Regions from separate parts of the Mesorhizobium sp. M1A.F.Ca.ET.072.01.1.1 genome, predicted to be linked through region 1. Evidence: riboswitches for the same ligand, from Rfam matches in the RefSeq annotation. Region 1 holds a riboswitch; the other holds the start of a gene.
The links. Region 1 has a riboswitch for cobalamin ahead of metE (5-methyltetrahydropteroyltriglutamate--homocysteine S-methyltransferase). Riboswitches for the same ligand answer to the same signal wherever they lie in the genome.
Positions count from the first base shown of each region.

Region 2: another riboswitch for cobalamin. It lies ahead of EOA32_RS14545 (DUF1636 family protein); the one in region 1 lies ahead of metE (5-methyltetrahydropteroyltriglutamate--homocysteine S-methyltransferase).

Region 1 is NZ_RZSF01000022.1:161-3,688, forward strand. Features, by position in the region: gene metE (5-methyltetrahydropteroyltriglutamate--homocysteine S-methyltransferase) at 1-2,222, opposite strand, end outside; cobalamin riboswitch at 2,318-2,518, opposite strand; partial or broken gene EOA32_RS05570 (hypothetical protein) at 3,203-3,428, opposite strand.
Region 2 is NZ_RZSF01000086.1:4,308-7,835, forward strand. Features, by position in the region: gene cobN (cobaltochelatase subunit CobN) at 1-289, opposite strand, end outside; gene cobW (cobalamin biosynthesis protein CobW) at 307-1,344, opposite strand; gene EOA32_RS14545 (DUF1636 family protein) at 1,346-1,774, opposite strand; cobalamin riboswitch at 1,813-2,012, opposite strand; gene EOA32_RS14550 (winged helix-turn-helix domain-containing protein) at 2,042-3,241, opposite strand.

The sequences.
Region 1 (3,528 bases):
GACAAGCGCTCGCGGGCAAGCATGAGGAGGGCCGAAATCTCGGCGACTTCCGGAACGCGCGGTGAGTGGATGTCATAGACTCCGGGACCGATTTCGTTGGGATATTTAGAGCTCGTAAAGGCGTCCAGCAGGTCCATTGCCGAGCGCGATGTCTCAATCGAAATTACATCCGCGTCAAGCTCAGCGATCGCGTCGATGATCTCGTTGAACTCCGAATAGCACATGTGGGTGTGGATCTGAGTCGAGTCCTTTACACCTGTTGAAGCGATCCGGAAACATTCGACCGACCAGTCGAGATAGACCTTCCAGTCGCACTTGCGCAGCGGCAAGCCTTCGCGAAACGCAGCCTCGTCGATCTGGATCATCCTTGCGCCGGATCTTTCGAGGTCCGTCACTTCATCGCGAATAGCGAGCGCGATCTGGCGGCAGACCTCGGAGCGGGGTACGTCGTCGCGAACAAAAGACCAATTGAGAATGGTCACTGGACCTGTGAGCATTCCCTTCACAGGCTTTTGCGTAAGTGACTGGGCGAATTGCCACCAGCGCACCGTCATCGGATTGGGGCGCGATACGTCGCCGAAGATGATGGGGGGACGCACGTAGCGCGACCCATAGCTCTGCACCCAGCCATGTTCGGTGAAGGCGAAGCCGGAAAGTTGCTCGCCGAAATGCTGTACCATGTCGTTTCGTTCGAACTCGCCATGCACCAGCACGTCCAGCCCGATCTCCTCCTGCCAGCGAATAGCAGCCTCGGTCTCCTTCTTCAGAAAGGTTTCGTAATCGACATAGCTGAGCTGGCCCTTCGCGTGAGCGGAACGCGCTTTGCGCACCTGAGGCGTCTGCGGAAAGGATCCAATGGTCGTCGTCGGGAACGGCGGCAGGCCGAGCGTGCGGGCCTGGACCCTGGAACGCTCGGCAAATGCGCTCTTTCGTTGCTTCATAGCGCCGTTGATGTCGGCGATCCGCCCTTCAACGAGCGGGTCATGGACCTTCGTGGATGTTGCGCGACTCGAGGCAGCCTCGCTAGAAGCTTTCAACTCGCCAGCCACGGCATCTCTACCTTGGGACAAGGCCCGGGCGAGGATAACCAGCTCGTCGGTCTTCTGGGCCGCGAAGGCGAGCCACGACCTGATGTTCGCATCCAGTACCGTCTCCATACGCAAGTCTATCGGCACATGCAGCATCGAGCATGAAGGCGCGATCTCGACTCGGTCCAAGGGCCAGCCCGCGACGATCGGCTTGATGCGGTCGAGAATGGCAGTGAGATTCGCGCGCCAGACGTTGCGGCCATTGATCAAGCCAAGCGATAACACCAGATCCTTAGGCGCGAGCCGACCAGCCGTCTCCAACTGCTCGGGAGCACGCGAGAGATCAAGATGCAGGCCGGCCACAGGCAGCGATATCGCCGTCTCGAGATTGTCCCCCAGCGGCCCGAAGTAAGTAGCCAGCATGATCTTCAGCTCGGGCGCGGCCTTCGACAGCTGCCCATAGGCAAATTCAAGTGCGGTTCGTTCGTAGGGGTTTAGATCGAGCACGAGCGCTGGCTCATCGATCTGCACCCAATCGGATCCCGTAAATTTTAACCTCCGCAGGAGTTGCTCGTAGACGGGCAGAAGCCGCGGCAGGAGCGCGAGGGGATTGAAACCTTCGGCAGGTGACTTCGCGAGCTTGAGAAAAGTGACCGGTCCAAGGATGACCGGGCGTGTATGAATGCCCAGGGCTTTAGCCTCGAGGAAGTAATCAACCGGTTTGGTCGACGAGAGTGTGAACGCCTGATCGTCCTCAAGTTCCGGCACAATGTAATGATAGTTGGTGTCGAACCATTTGGTCATTTCCATCGCGGTTAGGGCAGGGCAAGCCGCATGCTCCCGACCAGAGTCGCAATTTCCCGTCTGACCTTGGTTGCCGCGGGCCATAGCGAAATAGATGTCGAGTGGGACCTCGCCGCCATTCCATGCGTAGCGGGACGGCACGGCGCCGACCATGGCGGCGGTGTCGAGTACATGGTCGTAGAGCGAAAAGTCGTTCGACGGGATTTTCGACACACCGCGATCGCGCTGCTCTTCCCAGTTCGCGACACGGAGCGCCTTTGCCGTCGCGAGAAGCTCGGCGGCGCAAGATTTTCCGGACCAATAGCTTTCAAGCGCGAATTTCAATTCCCGCCTGCGACCGATACGCGGCACACCAAGCGTTGCTACAGGAATTTGCTGAGAGAGAGTCATGCGATACCCCGATGGTTGGGGCGTGGGGGACAACGAAGGCGCCAGTAGGCCGGTACGAACGCCGGGCTGCAGCGGCCACCGAGACACCCCGCCCGTGGACAATAGTTCGCCGTGGCAGGTCTCCTGGCTCGGGGGTCATAGCCTCTACCCGTCTTCCCGAGGCTGTTCGCCTCAGTGACATGAGTGGGGTCGGCTCGCCTCTAACAGTTGCGGGGGCAGCGCCGGTATCGCACCGGCTTCCCTCTTAGCTCCGCTGCGGCAGCGCCGTACGGAGAACCATGGCTTGGACACAATCACAGCAGTCAGGTCTTTTGTCAACATCGCATAAAGAAATCTTTATGTCATTATGTGAATGCACTTTGTACTGTCGCAGTGACTTCCAAGTCGCGTGTAGGGAGGAACAAGGAAAAATGCCTAAAAGGGCTTCGGGCTTCATTGCTCCTGAAAACGGTGAGAAGAGCATATTCGTTCATGCCACCGGCAGACTCGCTCAGGACTGAGCACTGCTGATGGAGGGGCAGAAGGTGTTTGTCCAATGCGGGCAGGGTAAGAAAAGCCTGGAAGTTCGGAATATTCGCCTCGCTTAGCCCCATGCGTCGGCCCACCGAAATCGCGCCTCAGGCAAAGCCCGCTGCCGGGAGGAGGTGGCAGCGGGCTCTATTTCGAGTGAGACGCGGGAGGAGGTGCGCCCCGCTCAGCGTCGGCACCACATCTGGGAGGAGTAGATGGCCGACAACATGATCATACCGACAGAAGGGTATATTGCAATGCACAAATTCTATATCGCAGTTGCGAAATCGTGCCGGATCCGCTTAGTCGAGCCTGAAAAGTCCGGTCAGGCTGCGGCTTTCTTGCGGGCACGCTTGGCAGATGCCGGCGTTCCCAGATACTTCGGCTTGCGGCCAGCCAATGCCGAGCTCGCCGTAGCTTGTTCGGCGCCACCAGAGGTCGATGCAACCGCCGGCGAGTGTCACCGAGGTCTACGCCGTCTCCGCTTTTTCCCGAATTGCGTGTGCCGCAGCCACCATGTTCATCAGGACAGGGCGGACCTCCTCCCATCCGCGCGTTTTGAGACCGCTGTCGGGATTCACCCCGCAGTTGACCATCCAACAATCGATGGCGCCCAAGAATGATGAGGTTTAAAATCTCGGCCACTTCTGGGATCCCGGGCGAGTGAATGTCATAGACACCAGCGGCGACCTCGTCCCGGCCTTCGGCCGGGCAAGGACGACCAGCTCGTCGGTCTTTTGCGCCGCGAAGGGGAGCCACGACTTCACATCCGCGTCGAGTGCCGACTCGATGTGCA
Region 2 (3,528 bases), on a different contig from region 1:
AGCCGTAGCGCCACCAGTCGTAGCCGCCGAGAATGCGGACCAGGACGACCCTGGCATGGCGCGCGACGCTGTCGATCCAGAGATCGACCGACATCGGATGGCGGAGATCGCGAAGTGCTGCCAGCCGCATCGACGGCAGCCGCGCGGCGTCGGCCTTCCACGCAGCGGCGAGGCCGGCGAGATCGCTGTCGGTGAAGGACAGGGCCACGACATCCGCAGGCGTCTGCCTGAGGTCGATCGGCTCGGCGAGATCGTCGAGCGAGGCGGATGTCGTGGTGAGGATGTGCATCGCGGTTCGGTCTTGCCTCAGCCGGCGAGGATACGCTCGATCGCCGGGCGGTTCAGCCCTTTGAGGCCGATGACGACGAGCCGCGATCGGCGGTCGTCGTTCGACGTCCAGGCGCGGTCGTAATAGTGGTTGACGCGCGGGCCGACGGCCTGGAGCAGCAGCCGCATCGGCTTGCCACCCACCTCGACAAAGCCTTTGACGCGCAGAACGTTTTCCTGCTCGGCGGCGAGAGCGACGCGCTTTGCCAGCTCATCCGGACTGGCGATGGACGGGATATCGAGGACGAAGGAGTCGAAATCGTCATGCTCATGGTCGAGCTCGTCATCGTGATGGGTCTTGCGGTTCTCGATGTCGTCTTCGACGGCGAGGCCAAGACCGAGCAGCACCGACGGGTCGACCTTGCCCTGTGCGGTCGGTACGACCTTGACCGCGCGCGCCACGTGCTCGCCGATGACGGCGTTGGCGCGCTCCGAGCCGGCCGCGTCCATCAGATCGCTCTTCGACAGGATGATCAGGTCGGCGCAAGCGATCTGGTCCTCGAACACCTCTTCGACTGGATCATCGTGGTCGAGGGAATCGTCGGCGGCGCGCTGCGCCTGCAGGGCGTCCATATCGGCGGCGACGCGGCCGTCGGCCAGCGCCGGACCGTCGACCACGGCGATGACGCCATCGACCGTCACGCGGCTCTTCACCGTCGGCCACTGGAAGGCCTGGACGAGCGGCTTCGGCAAAGCGAGGCCGGAGGTTTCGATCAGGATGTGGTCGACTTTCGGCGTGCGCGACAGGATCTGGTCGAGCGCCGGCACGAAGTCGTCGGCGACGGTGCAGCAGATGCAGCCATTGGCCAGTTCGACGATGTTTTCCTCCGGACAGGTGTCGACGCCGCAGCCTTTCAGGATCTCGCCGTCGATGCCGACATCGCCGAATTCGTTGACGATGATCGCCAGCCGCTTGCCCTTGGCGTTTTCGAGCAGGTTGCGGATCAGCGTGGTCTTGCCGGCGCCGAGAAAGCCGGTGACGACAGTGCAGGGAACACGGGAGAGGGATGCGGTCATGTCAGTCCTTCAGCAGGTCGAGGGGAGGGATGCGGGCAACCAGGCCGCGCTTGAGGGAATCGGGCCGGCCTCGCCACGGGATGAGGCCGTCGGTCGAGGTGGCAAAGAGCTTTGCGCCGGTGACGAGGTCGGCGCCGCTGGTCGTTTCCAGGTCACCGAAGACATAGCTCCAGCAGCCGTCGCGCAGCAGCGCCGCGCTCAGGCGGCGTTTGCAATTGCCGAGACACTCGACGGTGCGGATGCGGATTTTCTCGTCCGGCGCGGCGCGGCGCGCGTCTTCGGCAAGGAGGGCGCCGGCACGCGGATGCGCGTCCGAACCGGTCTCATCTCGGCAGGAGGAGCAGACGATGACGGTCACTTCCGATAGCGCGTCGCGGGGTTCGGACGAAATGTCCGCGGTATTAGCCGGAAAACTGACGTTGCGATCCAAAACCAGGCTCCTTGCCCGGAAAACCCGCCGAGCGATCGGATTCTCATGTCTCAGACGGCAGGTCTCCTGGCTCGCGGGTCGTCGCCTTGCGCCGCCTTCCCGGGAACATCCCAGTGGTTTTCGGCTGAGGCTCGTCGCTCACAGTTGCGGGGACAGCCGCGGATTTGGGTTTTCCCGCACCGCATTCCCTCTTGGCTCCTCCCCTTGCCGGGAGGAGACCGTCTGCGGCGGATTTAGGCTTAGAGGTGCTGGCATGTCAACGCGCGGCTACGACACCGAAATGTCGGCCAACGCCGGCCCAAGGTCGCCGGCCGGCGTCACCTCGATGGTTTCCAAGCCGAGCCATGCCTGCATCTGTTTCAACTCATCGAAGAGCTGTGCGGCCGTTTCGGCGGGAGCGCCGGCTTCGGCAAAAGCCGCATGGACGCGCAGCACGCCGGCCGGGCGGTCAGCTCTCAGATCGACCCGGGCAACGATCCGGTCGCCGAGCAGGAAAGGCAGCACGTAGTAGCCGTACTGGCGCTTCTCGGCCGGCGTGTAGATCTCGATGCGGTAGCGGAAGCCGAAGAGTTTTTCCGTCCGGGTGCGTTCGAATACCACCGGATCGAAGGGCGCGAGCAGGGCGCGGGCCTCGATCCGGCGCGGAAAGCGGGCGTCCTTGTGGAGATAGGCGGGCTTGTCCCAGCCTTCGACCTTCACCAGCAGCAGTTCGCCCATCTCGACCAGTTCCTCGATCCTGGCTCTCGTATCGCCAGGCGCCAGGCGGAAATAGTCACGCAGATCGCCATAGGTTGCGATGCCATGGGCGCGGGCGGAAATGCGCAGCAATTGGCGATGCGCGTCCTCGACCGAGGGCACCGGCAGGTCGAGGATGGCCTGCGGCAGAACCCGCTCGGGCAGGTCGTAATAGCGCTCGAATCCTCGCCGGTAGGCGGTGGTGATGCGCCCGGCCCAGAACAGCCATTCGAAAGCGTGCTTGGCCTCGCTCCAGCCCCACCATCCGCCATTGCCCTTGTGGCCTTCGATGTCGGAGGCGGCGATCGGCCCGCGTTGCGCGACTTGCCCGTAGATCTCCTCGATCATCGCCTTGCGCTCGCGGCCCCATTTGGCGAGGCCGAGATACATTTCCTCGCCTTTCTCGGCCCGCTGCATGCGCCAGCGCATCAACGGATAGGTCTCGACGGGCAGGAAGGAAGCCTCATGGGCCCAGTATTCGAAGACGGTTCGCTTGCGGGTGACGGCCGCGTTGTCGAGCAGCGCAAGCGGGTAGGGGCCGAGGCGCGAATAGAGCGGCATATAGTGGGCGCGCACCACGGCGCTGACGGAATCGATCTGCAGCAGGCCAGTTCGGGAAAGCACGCGGGCGAGATGGCGACGATCGGGCGTGCCGGCAGGCCGCGCATCGGTGAAACCCTGCGCGCCGAGCGCAATGCGCCTTGCTGCGGCGAGCGAGATCTTTTCCTTCATCCCTACCGATCCTTTGCCGGGGTTTCCAGTCGGTGATTCCGGCCATGCTAGCAGGCAAATGGCGGGAGATATGTCAGGATAGAAAAGTGGAGTAAAACATGAAGGAAATCAAACAGGAGCGGATCGGACCAGTTTCTTCCGATATGGCGTCCAGGGCCGGATTTTGAACAAGGTTTGACTTGCGTCGCCGAAACCGCTGCGCTAACCCTCGCCGCGTCGCAGCATAGGCCACCTAAAACGGTTCAGCGGGTTAAACTGTCACGCTTCCGCCTTAGAGTCCGTTGCTG